DNA from 3 places in the Paenibacillus rhizolycopersici genome. Region 3 is predicted to be linked to each of the others. Evidence: riboswitches for the same ligand, from Rfam matches in the RefSeq annotation. Region 3 holds a riboswitch; each other region holds the start of a gene.

Region 1 (7,462 bases), on a different contig from region 3:
CATATCTCTCCGAAAATAGACATTATTAACCAAAATGCCGAAAAAAAGGGGCCTTCGCTAGGCTGGGTTCAAGCCTAGGAAGGCGCCAAGGAGATATGAAAAAGGTTAGAATTAACAGTTTCAGTAAATCTATTATATACTATAATTCTTAATTTGTCACAGGGGTAGGAAGCTCAGTAATGCATTCGTGACAAACAATTTTGCCTTTGAAGTAGGTCACGTTCTCAGCATTACCGCAGAAGATGCAAGCTGGCTCATATTTCTTGAGCATGATCCGTTCACCGTCTACATAAATTTCGAGCGCGTCTTTTTCACCGATCCCCAGAGTGCGGCGCAATTCGATCGGGATTACGACACGACCCAATTCGTCTACTTTTCTTACGATACCTGTGGATTTCATCATATTGATGATTGCCCCTCTCACTATAAATTGGAATTGTCATTATTCGACATGATTCTATCTTTTATGATTTTTATAATACCAACCATTGCCAGATTAGTCAACCTATTTATGGTATAGTTCAATATTATTTCTAAATTACAGGGATACATAACTCCGAGAACCGTTATGAAGTCTAGCAAGTTACTAATACTTTATAATTCGACATTTTGGAAATCGTTAATTTGACAAACATCGACATCATTCGACATAACCCGTCGTCATCAGTCAGAATTCCGCTTTTGGTCTCGCATTTATGAAAAAAAAGGAGTGTTGACCCATGCATCGTCGGCTTAGCGAAGAGAAAGTGTTCAAAGATCCCGTACATAATTATATTCATGTACAGGACGAAGTGATCTGGTCGCTCATAAATACGCCGGAGTTTCAACGCCTTCGTCGGATCCGTCAGCTAGGCACGTCTTATTTGACGTTTCATGGCGCCGAGCACAGCCGATTCTCGCATTCGCTTGGCGTTTATGAGATTACCCGCCGAATCATTTCGCAGTTTGAACGGAGCGGGTACGCCGATTGGCCTCAAGGAGATAAATTGGTGGCATTGTGCGCGGCGTTGCTTCACGATTTGGGACACGGGCCGTTCTCCCATTCTATAGAAGAAGCATTCCAGATGCATCACGAAGATTGGACATGTAAAATTTTGCTGGGCGATACGGAAGTTAGTGCCATTTTGCGCGAGGTTGCCCCGGATTTTCCGGAGAAAGTGGCTGCCGTGATCCGCAAGGATTACGAGAATCCGATTGTGGTCAATTTAGTCTCGAGCCCCCTCGATGCGGATCGAATGGATTATTTGCTGAGGGATGCGTATTTTACCGGTGTGAACTACGGTACGATTGATATGGACCGGATTCTGCGGATGCTTCGACCTTTTCAGGGGCGGGTGGTCGTAAAGGAATCAGGCATGCACGCGGTGGAAGACTATTTGATGTCCAGGTATCAGATGTATTGGCAGATTTATTTTCACCCGGTAACGCGGAGCTCGGAGATTATTCTCCGGCAAATTTTGCGCCGAGCTAAGGAATTGTACCAGAACGGGTATTCCTTTGGTTTCCTGCCGCATCCGCTTCCGGATCTATTTGAAGGTAACATCGGGGTCGCTGACTATTTGCAGTTGGACGAAGCTTTGATGCAAACGGCGTTCATGCAGTGGACGAGGGAGTCAGATGAGTTATTACGCGATTTGTGCTCCCGGTTTTTGAATCGCAAATTGTATAAATATGTAGAATTGGACACACCAGAGCTGGAAATGCTGGAGGAGATTCGGGAGTCCTTTACGCGCGTCGGACTGCATCCCGAATATGACATGGAAATTGATTTTCCGACCGATCTGCCGTATGATGTGTTCCGTCCGGATGAGGGGTTCCGTCAGAAGCAAATCTTGCTCTTGGACCGTCAGGAACGGGTACGGGAAATTTCTGAAGTGTCGGATATCGTTCGGTCGATTAGCGGATTACATCGAGGCAAAACGCATTTGTACTATCCGGATAATAAATTGTGTGCTGTAATGGATCGGTTGCCCCAGAAGGTAGCCCGCATATTCGAGCAACGGAATTAGGAGGATGACGATTCGAGATGTTATTTGATACGCATACGCATTTGGATGCTCCCCAATTTGACGAGGATCGCGAGGAAGTGATTGCACGCGCCGTGGAGCAAGGGGTCACAAGGATGATCAACATCGGATTTAACCGGGAAACCATCCCGTCGACCATGAAATTGGCGGAGTCGTATGACTTCATTTATGCGGCTGTTGGCTGGCATCCGCAGGATGCCATTACGATGCAAGAAGGGGATTTGGACTGGATCGCTGAATTATGTAAACATGACAAAGTCGTAGCGATCGGTGAAATCGGGCTGGACTATTACTGGGACACGTCCCCAAAAGAAGTGCAGCATGACGTATTCCGCAAACAAATTGGACTAGCTCGCAGTCTGGGGATGCCGATTTCCATCCATAATCGCGATGCCCATGAGGATGTGGTCCGCATTCTCCGCGAGGAGAAAGCAAACGAGGTTGGGGGTGTCATGCACTCGTTCTCTGGTAGTTGGGAAATTGCCAAAATGTGTCTGGATTTGGGATTTCATTTGTCGTTTGGCGGACCGATTACGTTTAAAAATGCAAAACAGCCCAAAGAAGTGCTGACCAAGACGCCAATGGATCGTTTATTAATCGAAACGGATTCCCCTTATTTAACACCACACCCATATCGTGGAAAGAGAAATGAGTCTGCGCATGTCCGCCTGGTTGCGGAAATGGCTGCCGAGCTCAAAGGGGTTACTTTTGAGGAAATCGCCGAAATTACGACCCGAAATGCAATGGAACGATTTGGAATCTCGAGGATTTAAGAGTAAATCGGATGAAAAAAAGAGGATTTCGGAAAGATTAATGCTTTTTAACCGTTAAAACCGAGATCATTACATTTTTTTAACCATTTTTTTAAAAAAACGTGGTTGATTCGTCCTTTACAACATGCATCGAAACAGGATAGAATTTTTTCAGTATCGATTTAGTGCGTTCTGGATGGACAAATTGAACGATACTTGGTTCCATGAACCAGTCTCGCTGAATCTCCTTCACGGAGAACGGGGGAACCGATACAGGCAGCGGTTGGCGGCAAGCCTCTCGCGTCGGTATTTGATTTCTTTCCAGGGTCTATGGGGTGAATTCGAGGTCATTGCGCCATGAGCGAATGAACTGAGAAAGGGCGGCTCTCTTTCGCCCGAACCCGACAGCTAACCTCGTAAGCGTATAAGAGAGGTCACTCGTGCAGCTATTACACCAAGACATTCAGGAAGCCACGAAGGAGTTCCTCTAACTCTTTCTTTGGGCTTCTTTTGTTTTGAATAAAAGTAATAGGGTCATCATACTGTTGGTAAACAGGAGGTGACGTACGCAAGAAGACTGGATCAGGATGCAAAAGTAACTGTAGTCACGTCAATCGTTATCATGCATCGACCTAGACGGCGGGACTATGAAGGAGGACGGAAGAAATGGGCATTTTCCGCAAAGAGGAGACCCATGAATCACGCTCATCCAGCATGTCTTACGCAATGCGATGGAAGCATGAGAATTTACGTCAGATTGCGCTCGTCGGCGTTCTGACCATCGCGGTATTCATCATCATCCTAATCTGGCTGTTTGGCCAGGCACATAAAGAAGTGTCCCTGATTGTGGACGGCAGCGTCCAATCGGTGGAGACGAATAAATCCAGCGTAGCCCATCTGCTGGAGGAGCAATCGATTCAACTCAGCGCGAAGGATTCCGTATCACTTCCGCTGGACAGCTCGCTTAAGAACGGTGACCGCATTGTCATCGTACGCGCAAAGCCGGTAAACGTGAGCGTGGACGGCATGAAAAAGGTTCACTTCACAACACAAAGCAAAGTAGAAGGCGTATTGTCCGAGATCGGCGTCACATTGGACCAAGATGACAAGGTCTCACCGACAATGGACAGTAAAGTTACTGCGAACCTGGACGTCAAGATTGTTCGGGTGAGTAAGCAAACGGTGCAGACGAAGGAGACCGTGCCTTTTAGCGTGGTCAAAACGTCGGACGCCAATCTGCTGAAAGGCACGACGAAGGTCGTTCAGCAAGGCAATGCCGGATTGGTCATTCACAACATTGAGAAAACTTACGAGGACGGAAAGTTCGTGACAAAGCGATGGCTCGGCAAAGAGGTCACTAAAAAGGCCCAGCCGAAGGTTGTTGCCGTCGGCACGAAGAAGCCAACCGCCGTTCTGTCGGCCAGCATTAACCGTACCGCAAATGCGGTGAACATTAGCGGGTTGACGACCAAAGGCGGCGTCTCTTTTGAATATAAAAAGATACTTAAAAACGTCACGTTGACCGCCTATTCGGCGGAAGAAGACGGGATTGGCACCCGCACGGCCTCCGGTACCCGCGTGACCGAAGGCAGAACAATCGCGGTTGATAAGGACGTCGTTCCACTCGGTTGGTGGGTATACATCGAGGGGATCGGCTTCCGTAAGGCGGAGGATACCGGCGGGGCTATTGATGGGAACAAGATGGATGTTTATTACGATACCCTGAAGGATGCGAAGAACTTCGGCCGGAAGAAGGGGCGTACCGTTTACGTCATCGGCCCGACGAAGCCGGAATTGAATTAACTCTCGACTCTCTTTGTTTTACAATGCAGAGGGAATGAGATAGTATTAGGATGATGAATAAGACAGTGGATTAGAAGAGGATGTTATCCTCTTCTTTTTGTTATTCTTGCAAGGAAGTTCAAAAAGTCGACTTTTTGAACATCATTAATAACAAAAAAGATAAGCTAGAGCACGAAGGGAAGAATAGATACCATGATCAAAGAGGTCATCGTGGTGGAGGGCCGAGATGACACCGTGGCCATCAAGCGAGCCGTGGAGGCGGATACGATTGAGACCGGCGGTTCGGCCATCGGGGAAGTGACGCTCAAGAAGATCGCTTTGGCTCAGGAGCGCCGAGGGGTCATTATTTTTACTGATCCGGACCATGCCGGGGAGCGGATTCGCAAAATCGTGGCGGCACGGGTTCCGGGCTGCAAGCATGCGTTCCTTCCCGAGGCAGAGGCCACGAAGCGGGGCGACATCGGCGTGGAGAACGCCTCACCGGAGGCGATCCGCACGGCGCTGTCCCGAGTCCGCAGCGAAGCGCCGGGAGTAGAGGCTGCGATCGACTGGGAAGACTTGATGAGTGCGGGGTTAATCGTTCACCCGCAGGCTGCTGCGCGACGGAAAGCGCTAGGTGAGCTGCTAGGCATCGGGTATTGCAACGGGAAGCAATTGTACAAGCGGTTATCGGTGTTCCGTATCACCCGCGAGGAGTTTGCGGCCGCGCTGGCCGAGTTGGAGAGCAAAGGAGTTTAAGGAGCATGAGCATAAGGGAAGAGGTATCCACGCCGCGCCGAACGAAGGAGATCATTCAACGGCACGGTTTTTCGTTTAAAAAAAGCCTGGGACAGAATTTTCTGATCGACCAGAACATTCTCGGGAAGATCGTCGCGGCAGCCGGCCTGGACGATACCAAGGGCGCGCTGGAAATCGGACCGGGTATCGGCGCGTTAACGGAGAAACTGGCTCAGGAAGCAGGTAAGGTAACGGCGGTGGAGATCGATCAACGTCTACTTCCGATCCTGGAAGAGGTGCTGGAGCCTTATTCGCACGTGAACGTGATCCATGGGGACGTGCTGAAGCTGGATCTTCAAGCGCTGTTCGCTGCCGAATTCGGCGGGGTGAACGGCGTCAGTGTAGTGGCTAATCTGCCGTATTACGTGACGACGCCGATTCTGATGAAGCTCCTTGAGGAGAAGTTGCCTCTAGAGCATATTGTCGTGATGATCCAGAAGGAAGTGGCTGAGCGTATGGCTGCTGCTCCTGGCGGCAAGGATTACGGAAGCCTTAGCATCGCCGTTCAGTACTATAGCGTACCAGAGCTGATCTGCACGGTGCCGCACAGCGTATTTATTCCGCAGCCGAATGTGGAGTCCGCGGTGATCCGCTTGACCGTACGGAAGACGCCGGCTGTGGCCGTTAAGGACGAGGCGTTTTTCTTCGAGGTGGTGCAGGCTTCTTTTGCCCAGAGACGGAAGACGATATCCAACAATCTCAAGAGCCGCTTCTTCCCCAAAGAGGGGCGCGAGCGACTGGAGAACCTTCTGGAGGAAGCCGGTATCCAGTCTTCCCGGCGGGCCGAGACGTTAAGCCTGGATGAGTTTGCGAAGCTGAGCGATACGCTACTGGACGCCGGGTTGAAGGAACTCCGCGTGTAACCATTCCCTCTTGTCGCCCATACGATGGGGATAGAGGTGATTGACTTGACGAATTTGGGAGACTTGGTCGTCCGCAAATCATACGGTGGAGACGTCACGTTCCGGATCGAACGGATTGTACGGAGCGAAGCTATCATCAAAGGAACGGAATTTCGGCTGCTGGCGGATGCGCCCTTGACCGATCTGGTCAGGGTAGACCCGGCTTCCCCAGGAGAAACGACGCAGCGAGCCCGAATCAAGGCCACGGAGTCGCTGAAGTGGTTGACCCAGGACCGCAAGGACTTGGTAGAACGAAACCGGACGGCGATTGGACGGGAGTTTTATGCGCAAGGGGAACCGGCCTATTTCGAGGTGCCGGGTAAGGTGCTGCATTTGGACGGCGACGAACGATATTTGCAAAAAAGCTTAAGCCTGTATGAGAAGCTGCGCGTGCCGGCTCAAGGCTATTACGTCACGGAGTCGCAAATGTCCCATGCGCTGTATCGACTGCTTCCTGCCATCAAACCGGATATCGTTGTGCTGACCGGACATGACGGGGTTTTAAAATCGCGTCCCAACGGCGACCTTTACAATTTAACCAGCTATAAAAATTCTAAGCATTTTGTGGAGGCCATTCAAACGGCCCGGCAATATGAACGGAATTTCGATACGTTAACGATCGTGGCCGGCGCTTGCCAGTCGCATTTTGAGGCGCTGCTACAGGCGGGGGCTAATTTTGCCAGCTCGCCCGGTCGAGTGCTGATCCATGCCCTGGATCCGGTCTACATCGCAGCCAAGGCGTCGCTCACCTCCATCCGCGAGACCATCCAGATCACCGACGTGCTGAATCACACGATCAGCGGAGCGCAAGGCGTCGGTGGGATTGAGACCCGCGGCAGCTACCGTATCGGACTGCCCAAACTCAAGGATTTATCGACGCTGAAAGTTGTGCCGTCCATGTGAAAGACCAAAATAAAAATAAAGAGCATCCTTGTTATTTGTCCATGCCGGAAGGATCTGAGGCGAACGCCCCAGGACCTTCCGGTTATTTTATTAGGACTCCCATCGGGTTAAGAGAAAAAATGTCGAAAAATAATCGTTGACACATCATTTTTACTGCTGATATAATTATTTGTTTTGATTTGACAAGGTTGTGACTTTCCTGTATAATGGACAAAGAAAGAAGGTGGTCACAGGCAATGGCTAAAAATGCGCTGTCGGAAATTAAGCATAGTCTCGACGCCCACGTAGGACAGAAAAT
Region 2 (7,462 bases), on a different contig from region 3:
GAAAACATCAATGCACCGGCTTTATGACGCTCTTCCGTAGCAGCGATATCCTCTGTCAGCACGTCTTGCACGAACTCTTGGTCGTTACCGTCGATAATCATCCGCATGCCGCCACGCAAAAAGTCATCATTGATCTCTTCGACCTTCGCTTCCAGAGCCAGCAGGCCCTCACGGCGGGTAATCGTCGCCCATTCCATGAACAGGGTGATCAATTCCGCTTTGCTAATCATTTTCGGCTTGGCGACCGTCAATTTGAGCAATGTCGGGAATTTCTTCATTTCCGACATTGGGAAGGCCATGAAGAGCGTGGCCGCCGTCCCGACAAATATAATGACAAAGGCTGCTGGGTTAGAAACCAGACTTTCGATCGGCGCGCCTTTCAGAAACATCCCTAAAATAAGGGCGACAAATCCGAGAATCAAACCAATAATTGTTGAAATTTCCATTGTACACCTCGTCCTTGAGAGAAATTGAACCCTTTCCTGGCCTCCCCGCATCCTTGCGGAAAGAGGCGTTCCTGCACAGACTGAAACGATTAACTATTTTATCGACAGATTTCCCTTTTTTTTTAAGTGGTTTTTTCCGGTATAATAAGAATACGGCCGGAATGGAGAGGCCGAAAGGGAGGATATCGCAGTGGGCGTAAAACACGGCAGAGATTATGAATTTATTTTGGCTGATTTGACGAACGCGGTTGGCCGGATTCAAGATAGTTATCTTTTCTTCGAAATGGAGCCCTCGGAGTGGGAAGTATTATCCGACGCAGATCGGAACGAGGTGCTCGAAGCACTGGCCGAAGATTTGTTCTTTGGGCTCGGTACGGAGCCCATGATTGAGGTAGGGAGTGCGATCGTGATCTATGATCCTGAGGGCCACCGCATTAATTTTCTTATCGGAGATGCAGAACTGACTTCAGTTTCCTTGATTTGAACCTTTAGTTCCATCGCTGCTAGGTCCATCAGTGGCCGGTACGCATGAAGGTATGGGTTGGAGAATACAATAAATGGAGACGGGGCTAGGACAAATCAACTTCAGATCCTGGTGCGTGACGGGGATGCTTACATATACAGGAGTTCTTGAAGAGAACGGGGAGGAAGAATAATGCCGTTTACACCGCAAGAAGTAGAAGCACATTTGGAAAAATTGGATGGCTGGGAGCTTGAAGAAGGACGATGGATTTTCCGCAAATACACGTTCACCAACTTTATGAAGGGAATCGCGTTTGTCGATGAGGTCGCGGCGATCTCGGAGGCGTTTAACCACCATCCCTTTATCACGATTGACTATAAAACGGTAACGCTCCGTCTGACCTCGTGGGAGGACGGTGGCATTACGGCCGTTGACATCAAAGAGGCGCAGCAATACAACGAGGCCTTCGAGAAGATGCGCTCGTGAGATTGATTGACTAGGCATAAGAACGGATAGGTATGGGGAAAAAACGCCCGCCGGGAACATAAGTTTCCCGGCGGGCGTGCTTTTTGAATGCCTTTATTTTTTCTCCGCAAGCCACATGGCGACGTTGGCGATTTCCTCTTCTTTCAATCGATCCTTGAACGAAGGCATCATGCCGCCCTTTCCTTTGGTGATAATCGAGTAGAGTTGGTCCGCGGACAATTGCGAGCCGATCTTCTGCAGATTCGGGCCTGCTCCGCCTTGCAGCGTATCGCCATGACAGGAAATGCAATTCGCTTTGACGGTGGCTTCAGCTTGTTCCGCATTCATTGTGATTTCAGGCAATTGCGGTTTGGCTTCTTGCTCGGCCTGTTCCCGGCTTGGCAAGGTAAACATCAATACCAGGGCTAAAGCGCCTGCGATGACGAACAAACCGCTCATGATCCACTTTTGCATTCCAATCGCCCCTCCTATGTATGCTACCTATCCATTATAACGGAACACGCGGTCCGATCATAGTCTTTGTGTCAAAATTAGGAACAAAAATAATTACATTCGCCGGAAATATGTGCCTTATCTCATTGCGTTGCTCGAAGTGAGGTGTATAAAGGGGCTTGCCCTTATTCAGGCAGCCCCTTGTGCACCATGCAGTAAAACGGTTTGGACACCCCGCCGGGCGTCATCTTCTCGTAAAGGTCGGTAATGACGAATCCGGCCTTTTGATAGGCCCGAATCGCTCGGGTGTTCCAGGTGAGCACCTCAAGGTCGATTTGATTGTCCGGTTTGCGGTGCCGGGCTTCCTCTACGATGGTTCTTACGAAGAGTTTGCCTAGTCCATGACCGCAAAGATCAGGCTTCATGCCGATGCCGAGCCGGGTCACCCCCTCCATCGGGAAGTATTGGGCAAAGCCCGCCAGCTCGCCGGCTTCATTCAACACGGAGACATACTGCTCGGCACGGATTGCCGGATTCCCAAACTCTACATCGAGCGCTTTCATTTGATCCCAGGGCAGCCAGCTGTAAATATCGTAAGGGGAATCGTAACGCCAAGTGCAAATTTCCGCGCCATGCGGTTCTTCCATTGGCACGATTCGAAACGTAGACTTCGCTTGATCCATATTGCCCCTCCTTTGGTAGAGGTAAATCCGTCGTAGTTTCTTCTATTACCCTCACAATAGCCGGATTTACGCAGCTTGTAAAGGCCTTTGCCGATAGGAGGGAATTCATGGATTTTCAGCGGATTTCCAACTTTCCGGTAACCTTTTTGCCGGACGTCTCGTTATATAGATAAGGCCACGAACATAAAAAGACCGCAAGCTGTTCCGAGTCGGAAACGCGGCTTGCGGCGAGAGACAATGAACTTGACGAATCCCGGGTGATCAGGATTCCGTAGCGTAAACAGAATAACCGTATTTACTGAGAACACGCTTCGCGCCAACGTAGCGGTTCTGGTAGTAGCTGTTGCTTAACTTGTCGATGCGGATGCCTTTGGATGAGGACGCGTGGGCGAATTCCCCTTCGCCAACGTAAACACCGACATGCGATACCTTGCCGGTCCCCGTGGTTTTGAAGAAAACGAGGTCACCTGCTTGGAGTTCTTTCTTCGATACCGGCGTCCCTTGCTTATATTGGGCGGCCGACACGCGCGCGAGCTTGATGCCCATTTGGCTGAACACATACCGGGTAAAACCGGAGCAATCGAATCCCGTTGTCGTGGTGCCCCCAAATTTATAAGGCGTCCCGTATACGGAATCTACGATACTGGCTAGCGGCGTTGTTTCCGTGGCTTCCGCGTCGGCAAAGGCGCTCCCTGCCCCCAAGGTGAACAGAAGGGCCAAACTCGTTACCGCTGCTGTCAAAGTCTTTCTCAAGATGTCATACTCCTTCCAAGGCCTACGAGGTTAGCTTATGGATTCGGTTGAAGGTTCCCTATGATCTCACTATATAGGTAGGTTAAATAGTTATCTTCAGATCACGAAGCAGCTCAAGATGAGGATTCGGCATCGAATCTTGAATTCAGCCGGGCCTTCCGCTGCTCACGTAGCTTTCAGCTACGCTGCGCTGCTCAGCCCCTAGCTTCATCCAACCTTCTCGGTGCTCCAAACCTGACTATTTAACCTTGATTGGAAAGGCAGTTCAAAAAGGCTTCTTTCCATCACGAAGCAGATCAATTCACCCTTTGGTGGGTCCCCCGTTTCCCGGGTGCCTGGGAATTCGGCATTTCATTGTAGGTTGCACCCAAGATGCTGCACAAGAACAGTTACAAGAATCATTACAAAGTTGTTACTATTTACGTTTTTCATTTTACCAAAGGCGTCCAGAGTTGACAAGTTTGTAGGGAAAAAGGCTTCTTTTGGCCTGTTTTGACGAAGGATTTCGTGGGTAATGGTTCCTAAGGAGCGGAGCGAGGGGAAAGAAAAAACCCGCAGAGACGTTGTTATCAACATCCCCACGGGCTTCGTGGTTTTACTTATTGAACATCATCGTGCTCAGCAACTTCACCGGTCACATCTTCATACTTGTCGTTGCTCATGATCCGTTTGGCTCCAACGTAACGCTCGACGTAATACTTATCGCTTAATTTGCTGATGACTACGCCCTTGGAGGAGGAAGCATGAGCAAATTTGCCGTCGCCGACGTAGATGCCGACATGAGAAATGCCTTTACCGGAAGTATTGAAGAAGACCAGATCGCCGGCGATCAATTCGCTTTTCTCAACGGCGGTTCCCATTTTGTATTGGGATCCGGATTGGTGAGGCAGCTTGATGCCGATTTTAGAGAAGACGTACATGGTAAATCCGGAACAGTCGAAACCGGCTGTGGTGGTTCCGCCGGAAACGTAGTCGCTTCCAAGCGCGCCGTCGATTACGGTGTCCAGTTTGGAATCGGCGAAAACGCTACCAGTTCCAATGGTGAAAAGCAATGCAAAACTTACTGCTGCTACAGTCAAACGCTTTTTCAAGAAGTTATGCTCCTTCCAATGCCTACGAGGTTAGCTTAAGGATTCGGTTGAAGGTTCCCTATGATCCCTCTAAAGCGAGATCAATTCACCCAAAGTGGTTCCCCCGTTTCCCTGGCGAAGGGAATTCGGCTTTGATTTCACACCTGAATTTACATATTCGACATCTGGCGTCATTCTCCTGCCAAAGATGACAAAAATAATTACAAAACTGTTACTGAAATTGCGTTGCTGTTATTGTAACAAAACCAGGTATCTTTTGGCAATGGTTAATTCACAAGATTAAGAGGGGAAATAGGACTCAAGGCCTCCGCCAATTGGCGAAGGCCTTGATTTTTCTGGGGGTTGGGGGAGTAAAAAAATTTTAACTTTTTTGTGTTTTTGACTGCCAAAGATGAAATTGAGAGGCCATCTTCCAGACTTTGAATGTGCTGCGAAAAAGAGGATACGTCTGCTGCAGAATGAGGGCAAGCATACCGGTCCAAAACCAAGAAGCTGTCCCGAACAGGAAGAAGAGAATTAGTCCGAAAGACCCGAGAATGGCAGAGATCGAGACGGCTTGCAGGAGGCTCCGAAAGCACATCAGCAGGGAGTTCCAGACGCCAGCTTTGAACAAATAGCCGAATTGGGCAAACAGCAGGCATTGTCGGATGAGCCAGCCATAGATAAACCAGCCTAGAATTAAGCCGAGCCCGACCAGCCAGGTTGTGGTGGGTGTTTCAACCCCCGCCAGTCCTGGCCAAAGGGATATTAGCTTCGGCACAATCCAGAAGGCCGGTAGCAACGTTAACATAAGCTCCAGCGCATAAAACAGGATTACCGGCCTGCCGAATTCTTTCATTCCCCGGAAGAGTGGGAAGCCCGGGCTCCGACTTTCGGACGGGATAAAACCGTAGAATATTCCGGCCTGAATCAAAGGGGTTAAAATCATGCGCAGCACCGCCATCCCCGCCAACAGCCAGCAATACAGCCGGACATCCGGATTGCTCCATAAATTGATCTGCCCCTCCAACAGGAACAGAATTCGCGACAGCGCGGTGGGCGGCGGGTCAGGGTATCTTTGCAACAGTGCCGTCACCGCCGTATCGACCAATCGGTAGAGGAACAATCCCCATAACAGTTGATACAGGAACAAGATGATGACTGAGGGAAATTGGCTTTTTAGGGCGGTCCACCCCAAACGAACGAAACTCATTTCTTTCCCTCCTTTAGAGGTGAATTAACAAAACTTTACTCATCGAGCCGGCCTTACCACAGAAACGTTCCGAGAATCGCCTCAAGTAGCTTGGTGACGCTCATGTTGGAGCGGGATAGCGTGGAATTCGGAACTTCCGCTTTTAAGTAGTTGTTGATGTGCATATTCTCCACCGTTAAAGTGTAATCCGGATCGATTTGGACCCAGGCCAACGGCGCTTTATATTGCAGCTTGATCTCGATGCGGGCGTCTTCTCCGTTCCATTGCTTGCGAGTGGTGTGTCCGTCTGTGAAAGTGAACAGCAGTGGGACCTTCGGATGCGTCGCCCCTTTGCGGGAGAAGATCACGCTCGATTCGTACAAGCGGTTCTCCTCCTGGACGACCGGAGTAACTTGAATTCGGTCTACCGCAAAATCAGCCATTTTTCCGTCATAGACGTATTGTTGAAAATAAGACTTCCAGCTCCGGCTGGTCACTTGCTCAACGACCCGCTGGAAGTCAGCCGTTGTCGGGTGCTTGAACCGGTATTTATGACTATAGGTGCTCAGAATCCGCTTCATGGTCTTACTGCCGACCTGCCGCTCGATATCAAGCAGGATCAGCTTGCCGCGATAATACGCGTTTTTGGCGTAACCGTCACCGGAGCCGTACTTCCAGGCGTTTTGAGTCAGCGAAGCCGGGGAGGTAATCAAGGCGGATTGGATCGGAAGATTCGGGGCGATCCCGAATTCCTGTTCCATCAGCTTATCCTCCGCATAGGATGCAAAGGCCTCGTCTAGCCAGGCTTCCTCGAACTCATTGTTGGCGATCATCCCGTAGAAAAACTGGTGGGCGATTTCATGGATGACCGTCCGCTCCAGCTCGTCGTAGCTGGGAGAATCACTGGCAGCTCCGAACGCCGTCACCAGGGTCGGATATTCCATGCCGCCTGCACCGTTGCCGTTGGCCGGCGGTACGACGACCGTCAGCGTGGAGTAAGGGTAGCGGCCATACCATTTGCTGTAGTTGGCCAGCGCCACCTTGGCGGCATAGAAGTAACGTTCTTTCAGGTCCTTGTGGGTGGGATCAAGATATAGCTTAATCCGCACGCCCGGAACCTCCGCGGATGAGAACGGCTCTTCCGCATAGATGAAATTCGGTGAAGCCGACCAGGCGAAATCGTGAACGTCGTCGGCGTAGAACTGTACGGTCTTCCGCCCGTCCTTTAACACCGCTTTTTTGGTCTGAAAGCCGGTTGCCGCCACGTTGTACGTTTCAGGGACGTTGATTCTTACGCTAAAAATCCCGAAATCGGAGTAAAATTCCGAATTTCCGTGATACTGGTGGAGGTTCCAACCTTCCGACGTCCGCCCCCGGGTACCCACCGGCTCGTACACGCTGATCTTTGGAAACCATTGTCCCGCCATGACAAAATCGTCAGCCACACCCATTCTGGCGAATATTTTAGGCAGCTTTACGGTAAACTTCATCCGCAGCGTCAGGCTTTCGCCGCCTTGGACCGACACAGGTAAGCGCACCTTGGCCAAGGTTTTGTCCTTCGAGTTGCCATCGTCGGGCTGGACGTATTGAATCCGATGAAGCAGGGAGATGCCGTCGGTCGTCCGCAGCTCGGTGATCTCCATGGATCCCCAACCGTCCTTGGGCATAATGTCGCCCCGGAGCTTCCCGCCCGATTCCTTCATAAAGGTCGTATCTTCGGAAGAAAACGCATTAGGGTACAGATGCAAATACACTTCGTTAATCGTTTTTTTGCCGGGATGGGTCCAGGTCAACGTCTCCGAGCCGGTCAACGTACCGTCCTTCTCGTTTAGCGTGACGTCGATGTGATATTCGGCGACCCGATTGCTGAGCACTTCGGCGGTCGGTTGTTGAATGCTTTCGACCTGTGGCGACGCAGGGGTTTGTCCGGTTTTTTG
Region 3 (7,462 bases):
GAATCGTACGCTCCAGAATGAAGAAGACGACGGATTGGGCTCCCAGCAGGATCAACGCCCAGGCGTAGCCGTCAGCCATCGAGGTCAGCACATAACGGCCGTACCCTTCCTCCCGCGACCGCGGCCACAGGTTGATCCCGTTCTTCCGCCACAGTCCGTCGCCGCCAACCAGCGAGAAATACACGGAAGCGGCGAGGAACAACGTGACCAGCCCCTGGAAGAAGAAGCCGAATATGAGCACGCCGGATTCGAGGCCGTCTTTTTGAAAGACCGGCATCATGTTGATCGTACCCAACGTGGATAACACGAAGTAGACCGCTGCCAGGAAGATCCCGCGTTTAAACGAGGTATGGGCCCGCGTCATCGCGCTGTATACGATGGCCAGGATCGCCAGCACGAAGGTCAACAGGGCGTAACCGGCATACGTGAGCCAATTGGCGATTTTCGTTTGCCCGACTACGTAGTCCGTGTGCGCCTGCGGTACGGTAAAATAACTCTCCATCGAGGACACGGCGCCGTATTCGTAACTCAGCTTGATTTGCGCTTGCGAATCGCCTAACGCGAAGCCTTTGATCAGATATTGAAGGCCGATATCCCCTTCGCCGGAGGCTAGCTCCAGATCGCCGGCTTTAAAGCCAAAGGCGTTCAGGAAAGGCAACGCCAGCTGTTCTTTCTCCGCTAACGTCAAATCGCCTTCCCAAGCCTTCATGGAATCGGTGGTTTCCGATCCCAAATCAAGCATCATCTGCTTGTTCGCGTTGCTGGAGGAAGCGATCTCCTCAAAGCCGACGACTTGGCCGGTCGTCATGTGGACATCGACGGTCACAGCGCTTAGCGCTTCGGTGGGATCGTTATAACGGACGCGGAACACGTCATAAGGAAACTGCTTTTCATATGTTTTTAAGTAAGGGGCCAGCAGATCGGCTTTGGTCAAATAACCAAACAAATCGGAACGTGTTTCGTATGTAATTAAGGCTTTATCTTTCATAGGTTCAGACAGATTCAAGTTTAAGACAGACCCGGCAAACTCAGCTGCGCTGGCCGCTACTTTCGTTTTACTGATGACCTCATCCGCTTGCTGCAGCTGCAGCGATTCCGAATCGGTGCTTGGGAACAACTGAACGGCGATAAACACAATGAATCCGAGAGCGGCCAGCAACCACAGATTCTTCGTTTTCATCCTGCGGCCAGTTGGTTTCAAAGAGGAACTCACTCGCAAAACTCCTTTTTTATTTGGTAAAATTCACTTTTTAAACACGTACTCTTTAAATAGATGAGGTATGATTTTCCCCCAAGTACGTCAAAGTAAAGATAACACAGCTGCCCCCCCTACGCCAGACGCGAGGCAAAATTGACGAGAAACGGCAATAACTCCGGCAAGCTTTCGCATCGCTCAGATACGGGGCGAAGTTTATCCCTTTACCCCTCCATTTCGCCCTTTTTTGTTCTTTTTCATGAAAATAGGGCTTTGTAGCGGAAGGAAATAAGGGATATAATCCATTTGACGAAAAAATGAATGAAAACAATTGAAAAGAAACTCGGCCGAATTTCGTAATGAAAACGGGGGAACCGTATCTTTTGGGGTGAATTTCGCAGAACTTCGCGCAGCCGGCTAGGAAGCGGCGGAAGTGTCAGCGAATAGGGCAACTGTGCATGTCCGAATCCGTCAGCTAACCTCGTAGGCCTGTGCAGCAGGAACCAAACACCGAAAGGCATTGGATTTCCAGTGCTTTTTTCTTTTGTGCTTTTTTCATAACAACGATGAGGTGAACAAGTTGCATTTTAAGAAAATCAGCCTTTCTCCGCCACAAATCTTGACGATCGGGTTCGCACTAATCATTTTGCTGGGTGCGTTCTTGCTAATGCTGCCGATCTCCAGTACGACCGGGGAAACGTTGCCGTTCATCGACGCGTTGTTCACGGCAACTTCGGCAACCTGTGTGACGGGATTGGTTGTGGTCGATACCGGCACCTATTTTTCCACCTTTGGGCAAGTCGTCATTGTTTTGCTCATCCAGGTCGGAGGGCTCGGCTTTATGACCATGGCCACGTTGTTCTCCTTAGTCCTCAAACGAAAAATCTCGCTGAGGGACCGTCTCCTCCTCCAGGAGGCGATGAATCAAAATTCGGTAGAGGGGATCGTAAGGCTGATCCGCAAGGTTCTGTTGTATTCGCTTATGATCGAATCCGGCGCGGCCCTTCTGTTCACGATTCGCTGGGCGTTTGATATGCCGTTTGGCAGAGCTTTGTACTTTGGGATTTGGCATGCGGTCTCGATGTTTAATAATGCGGGCTTTGACTTGTTTGGTGATTATCAAAGCTTCACGAAATACGTCGCTGACCCGATCGTTAACTTTGTGGCCATGTTTCTGATCGTCTCCGGCGGGCTTGGATTTATTGTGCTGTCCGACGTATTCGAGTTTCGGAAGCGGCGGAAGCTTTCGCTGCATTCGAAAGTGGTCTTATCGATGACGTCAGCATTGATTGTGATCGGGGCGATCGTTGTATTCATTTTCGAATTCACGAACTCTAAGACGCTTGCACCTCTCAGCTGGAGCGGGAAGATTTGGGGATCGTTCTTCCAATCGGTTACGCCGCGTACGGCGGGAGCGAATACGCTGGACATCGGAGCGCTGCGACAAGCGACGCAATTTTTTATGATCATCTTGATGTTTATCGGGGCTTCCCCGAGCTCAACGGGCGGCGGGATCAAAACGACCACGTTTACGATTCTGGTCGGCGCGGTTGGTTCGATGATTCGCGGACGTACGGACCTGGTTCTGTTCCGGTACCGGATGGCCGAGGAACGGATTTTCAAAGCCTTGACGATTACGTTGCTTGCGTTGTTCCTTGTTGTGGCGGTGGCGATGGTGTTGTCTACCACAGAAGACGCAAGCTTCTTATCGATCTTATTTGAAACGACTTCCGCTTTCGGCACAGTCGGGTTGACGATGGGATTGACGGGGAAACTAACGGTGATCGGTAAAATTATTATCAGCTTCACGATGTTTGCCGGCCGACTAGGGCCGCTGACACTTGCTTATGCGATTGGTCCGAAGAAAGGGAAAGAGTTGTATCGCCACCCAGAAGGCAAAATCATTATTGGATAAGGGGAAATTATCGTTTATGAAAAAACAGCAGTTTGTAGTGATCGGCCTCGGACGTTTCGGATCCAACTTGGCCTTGGAGCTGATGGACTTGGGCTACGAGGTTCTGGGCATTGACCGGAATGAAGAGCTCGTCGAGGAAATGAGTGACCACCTAACGCATGCCGTCGTCGCCGATGCAACGGACGAAGAGGTACTGAAGTCGCTTGGGGTGCGCAATTTCGATTGCGGGATCGTGGCGATCGGCAACGATATCCAAATGAGTATCCTGGCGGCGATCCTGCTCAAGGATTTAGGCATTAATACCGTGGTGGCCAAGGCGATATCCGTTCTGCACGGCCGGGCCTTGGAGAAGCTGGGCGTTGACCGGGTCATCTATCCCGAACGGGACATGGGGATTCGCGTTGCGCATCAGCTGGTCACTCCCAATCTGCTGGATTATATCGAGCTGTCGAAGGAGTACAGTATCGTAGAAATGAACGTCCCCGCTTGCCTAAACCAAAAAAGTCTCGGCGACCTCAATCCGCGGGCCCGTTTTGGCTGCAGTATCGTGGCCATCCACCGCGATGGCGGTATCCTTGTGGCGCCAACTGCCATGGACCAGTTGACCGAAGGCGATATCATGGTAATTATCGGAGCGAAGAAGAATATCGAGCAATTTGAGACGATCCTAACGCAATAATAAGTAATTCATCTTTCTCTAGTTGGAGCGTGACATGTCATGGAATCGTCGGCAACTGAAGCGATTCATCATTTTTTGATCTTAATCTTATTCGTGATTAGCGTGGGGATGATCTCCGGAAAGATCGCCGCCTGGCTTAAACTGCCTGATGTTGCGGTGTTTATCGCCGTCGGGATGCTGCTGGGTCCCGGACTTAAGCTGATCCACGAATCCAGTGGCTCCTTGGTCAACCAGTTAATCCTAACGGTTGGATCCGCGTTGATCCTGTTTGACGGCGGGAGAAATTTGCGGCTTAGCGGTCTGCGCCAAGTCTGGATCACGTTGTCCCTGCTCAGCGTGCCGGGCGTGTTGATATCGACGCTCGTGGTCGGAGCGGGCATTCATTTCCTATTTGGGGTCGATTGGATCTTTGCCTTCTTGGGGGCAGCGGTGATCGCCTCGACCGATCCGGCCTCTATCATTCCGGTATTCAAGCAAGTCAAGATTAAGGAGAGGGTCCGGGAAACGGTCGAAAGCGAATCTGCCTTTAATGACGCGACCGGCTCCATTCTGACTTTCTCGCTGCTGGCTGCGGTAGCCGGCGGGGGGTCACTCCACTTTGGCGCAATGTCTTGGGAGTTTGTCAAAACGGCGTTGGGCGGTATATTGGTTGGCCTCGTGGTCTCGGGTATCTTAACATACCTGGCCGGCCATGCCCGGCATGGATTTCTGAGAAGCTACGCGACCATCGTGATGATCGTAGGTGCCTTATCTTCCTATTTAATAGGTGATTTGCTTCACGTCAGTGGGTTTATGGCCACCTTCGTCGCCGGCGTCATCTGGGGGAACGCAGAGACCTTTGGTTTATCCTTGAAGGAAAATCATTCGGAAATGAGTTCCTTCGCGGAAAATATCACGGTCATGATGCGGATGCTGATCTTCGTGCTGTTGGGCAGCCAAGTGAATTTTGGCACGCTCGGCCATTATTTCTGGCCAAGCCTTGGCGCCGTCCTGATTCTGATGTTCGTGGCAAGACCGTTGTCGATTCTGCTATGTGCCTGGCCTGACCGTAAGGTGAAATGGACTTGGCGCGAGCTGCTCTTCATGTGCTGGGTACGTGAGACGGGGGTGATCCCCGCGGCGTTGTCCGGTATGATCGCAGGCATGGGCATCGCGCATGCCAACGTCATTACGGCGATCGCATTTATGGCGATCGTGCTGACGATTCTCATTCAGGCGAGCACCACCGGGTGGGTCGCCCGCAAGCTGGGTTTGGAAATCAAAAACGCTGAACTCCCGAAGCCTTGAGTCGGGAGCGCAGCGTTTTTTCTGTTATCAGAGCGGCAGTTCCTTGACGAGGGTTTCGCGGATTTGCGAGATCCATTCCTTCGTTTCGCTCGTCAGCTCCGATTTGTCGCCGTAGACAAGGCAGGTTTCGCGGCGCGTCTGAGCCAGCTCGGGAATCGGCACGGTGAGCAAACCGTTATCCCTCAGCAGTGGCATGCGCAGGTACGATTTAGGCAGCAGGGCAGCCGCTTTGCAAATCGGCAGAAGGCGCACGATCGCTTCAAATGAATCGATCTCCATACGGATGTCGGGCAGGATGCTGTAGCGGCCAAACAGGTCGTCGATCAGCCTGCGGTACCAAGTCCCTTTGGAAAAGACGATCATCGGCCGACCGTTCAAATCGTCCATCACGAGGCGGCGTTTCTGCCCGGCAGCGGCCAGCGCATGCCCTTTGGGCACGACCAGCTCGAGGTGGTCCTTAAATAAAGGCAGGCATTTCAAGCCGGTCTCGTTCACCATAGAGGCGACGACGCCGATATCTACCTTTTTGTCGCGGACGTAAGAGACGATTTCGTGAGTTTTGCCGGTGACGAGCTTCAACTCGATGTCCGGGAACTTCTCCATCAGCGCGGTCACGAGGGGCGGGAGCGTCGTTTGGATCGTTGTCAAACTGGCGCCCAATGTCACGATACGGCGCTCGGCCGCTTTGAAGCGGGATACCGACTGCAGAAAATTCTGATGGCGTTGGCGTTGCTCCAGCGCGTATTGGTAAGCCTCCTGGCCAACCCGGGTGAGCTCGAGCCTCTTTCCTTTGCGATGAAACAGGGAGACCCCCCACTCCTCTTCCAATTTGACAATTTTCCGTGAGAGGGCCGGCTGGGACAGGTTCAGCAGCTTGGATGCTTTGTTTAAACTGGATTGCTCCACAACGGTGGTGAACACCAGCAGTTCTTCCAGCATGGGGGTGACCTCCTTTTTCTGGGCGAATGACATGATTCGACAGGCACGCATATGTGAATTCGTTATAATGATTAATAAATATATTGCAATTCCATTATAAGATAAAAAGGAGTAACATGAAAAGTGACACAAGTTGTTCACATGTTACTTTTGGTACAAAGGGGTTTTACCGACCGCGGTGTGGTAATTATCATATACAATATCTGCGCCCCGTAAGGTCGATTCTTGAATGAAGAAGTGTAAGTTGAAACGGATGATGGAATGAGAAAGGGGTACACGCACTTATGAAAGGGTTTTATTCCAGAAAACTGCACTCACTGCTGGGCGTCATTCCGCTGGGATTCTTCCTGCTGGAGCACATGATCACCAACTTTTCGGCGGTCGAAGGCGGGAGCGAAGGATTCAAGGAGGCCGTGGCATTCTTAAACAGCCTCCCGCTCGTACTCTTTTTGGAGATCTTCGGGATATGGCTGCCGCTCCTGTATCACGGAGTCTATGGACTGTATATCGCATTTCAGGCGAAGCCAAACAACGGACGGTTCCCGACCGAACGCAACCTGCGTTATTTACTGCAGCGGATTACCGGCGTCATCGCGTTTGTCTTCGTCATTTGGCATGTAGTGGAAACGCGTGTTCAGGTGGCGCTAGGTAATGTCACGCATGAAGAATTGGGCGGTGTGATGCATGATATCGTCAACAATCCGATTTTCTTCACGTTGTATGTGATCGGGGTTGTGTCTGCGGCATTCCACTTGACGAATGGCTTATGGTCGTTTCTCGTCAGTTGGGGCGTGACGGTGGGGCCGCGAGCACAGCGCGTATCCTCTAATATTTGCATGGGCTTGTTCGTTATCGTCGCCGTCATGTTCGTTTGGTCGCTGTTCGCTTTCCGCGGGGCCGAGTTCCAGGCGGAAGGTACGGCATTGCTTGAGACGGCGAAGGCTTGGTTGGCTTAGGTTAATATCTGAAGGTCGAACTCGTTGATGTAACGCTCACAAAACGAAGCGGATGCTTACGAAGCAAGTTTTGTTCGTAGTGAACTCGTTGATGTAACGCTCACAAAACTTTTAGGAGTTGAAATAGAATGGCTAAACAAAGCTTAATCGTCGTTGGCGGCGGCCTGGCCGGCCTGATGGCTACGATCAAATCGGCCGAAGCGGGCGTGCCGGTGCAGCTCTTTTCGCTCGTGCCGGTGAAACGTTCCCACTCGGTGTGCGCGCAAGGCGGCATTAACGGAGCCGTCAATACGAAAGGGGAAGGCGACTCGCCCTGGGAGCATTTTGACGACACGGTATACGGCGGGGACTTCCTGGCTAACCAGCCGCCCGTTAAGGCGATGTGTGAGGCAGCGCCCGGCATTATTCACCTGATGGACCGGATGGGCGTGATGTTCAACCGCACGCCGGAGGGCTTGCTTGATTTCCGCCGGTTTGGCGGGACGAAGCAC

The links. Region 3 has a riboswitch for cyclic di-AMP ahead of IM700_RS09995 (TrkH family potassium uptake protein). Riboswitches for the same ligand answer to the same signal wherever they lie in the genome.
Region 1: linked by a shared signal. The riboswitch ahead of IM700_RS21005 (3D domain-containing protein) and the one ahead of IM700_RS09995 (TrkH family potassium uptake protein) in region 3 are both predicted to bind cyclic di-AMP.
Region 2: linked by a shared signal. The riboswitch ahead of IM700_RS20575 (C40 family peptidase) and the one ahead of IM700_RS09995 (TrkH family potassium uptake protein) in region 3 are both predicted to bind cyclic di-AMP.

What each region holds. Positions count from the first base shown of each region.
Region 1 is NZ_JADCNN020000029.1:27,825-35,286, reverse strand. Features, by position in the region: gene IM700_RS21020 (AbrB/MazE/SpoVT family DNA-binding domain-containing protein) at 149-403, opposite strand; gene IM700_RS21015 (HD domain-containing protein) at 720-2,009, shown strand; gene IM700_RS21010 (TatD family hydrolase) at 2,027-2,800, shown strand; cyclic di-AMP (ydaO/yuaA leader) riboswitch at 3,006-3,217, shown strand; gene IM700_RS21005 (3D domain-containing protein) at 3,446-4,582, shown strand; gene rnmV (ribonuclease M5) at 4,775-5,320, shown strand; gene rsmA (16S rRNA (adenine(1518)-N(6)/adenine(1519)-N(6))-dimethyltransferase RsmA) at 5,326-6,222, shown strand; gene yabG (sporulation peptidase YabG) at 6,247-7,164, shown strand; gene veg (biofilm formation stimulator Veg) at 7,401-7,462, shown strand, end outside.
Region 2 is NZ_JADCNN020000027.1:26,685-34,146, reverse strand. Features, by position in the region: gene motA (flagellar motor stator protein MotA) at 1-446, opposite strand, end outside; gene IM700_RS20600 (hypothetical protein) at 637-930, shown strand; gene IM700_RS20595 (4a-hydroxytetrahydrobiopterin dehydratase) at 1,102-1,395, shown strand; gene IM700_RS20590 (c-type cytochrome) at 1,489-1,848, opposite strand; gene IM700_RS20585 (GNAT family N-acetyltransferase) at 2,013-2,510, opposite strand; gene IM700_RS20580 (C40 family peptidase) at 2,772-3,263, opposite strand; gene IM700_RS20575 (C40 family peptidase) at 3,863-4,354, opposite strand; cyclic di-AMP (ydaO/yuaA leader) riboswitch at 4,359-4,495, opposite strand; gene IM700_RS20570 (hypothetical protein) at 4,716-5,546, opposite strand; gene IM700_RS20565 (M1 family metallopeptidase) at 5,600-7,462, opposite strand, start outside.
Region 3 is NZ_JADCNN020000007.1:124,543-132,004, forward strand. Features, by position in the region: gene IM700_RS09990 (CPBP family intramembrane glutamic endopeptidase) at 1-1,180, opposite strand, end outside; cyclic di-AMP (ydaO/yuaA leader) riboswitch at 1,531-1,700, shown strand; gene IM700_RS09995 (TrkH family potassium uptake protein) at 1,767-3,110, shown strand; gene IM700_RS10000 (potassium channel family protein) at 3,127-3,789, shown strand; gene IM700_RS10005 (cation:proton antiporter) at 3,829-5,076, shown strand; gene IM700_RS10010 (LysR family transcriptional regulator) at 5,104-6,015, opposite strand; gene IM700_RS10015 (succinate dehydrogenase cytochrome b558 subunit) at 6,300-6,971, shown strand; gene sdhA (succinate dehydrogenase flavoprotein subunit) at 7,100-7,462, shown strand, end outside.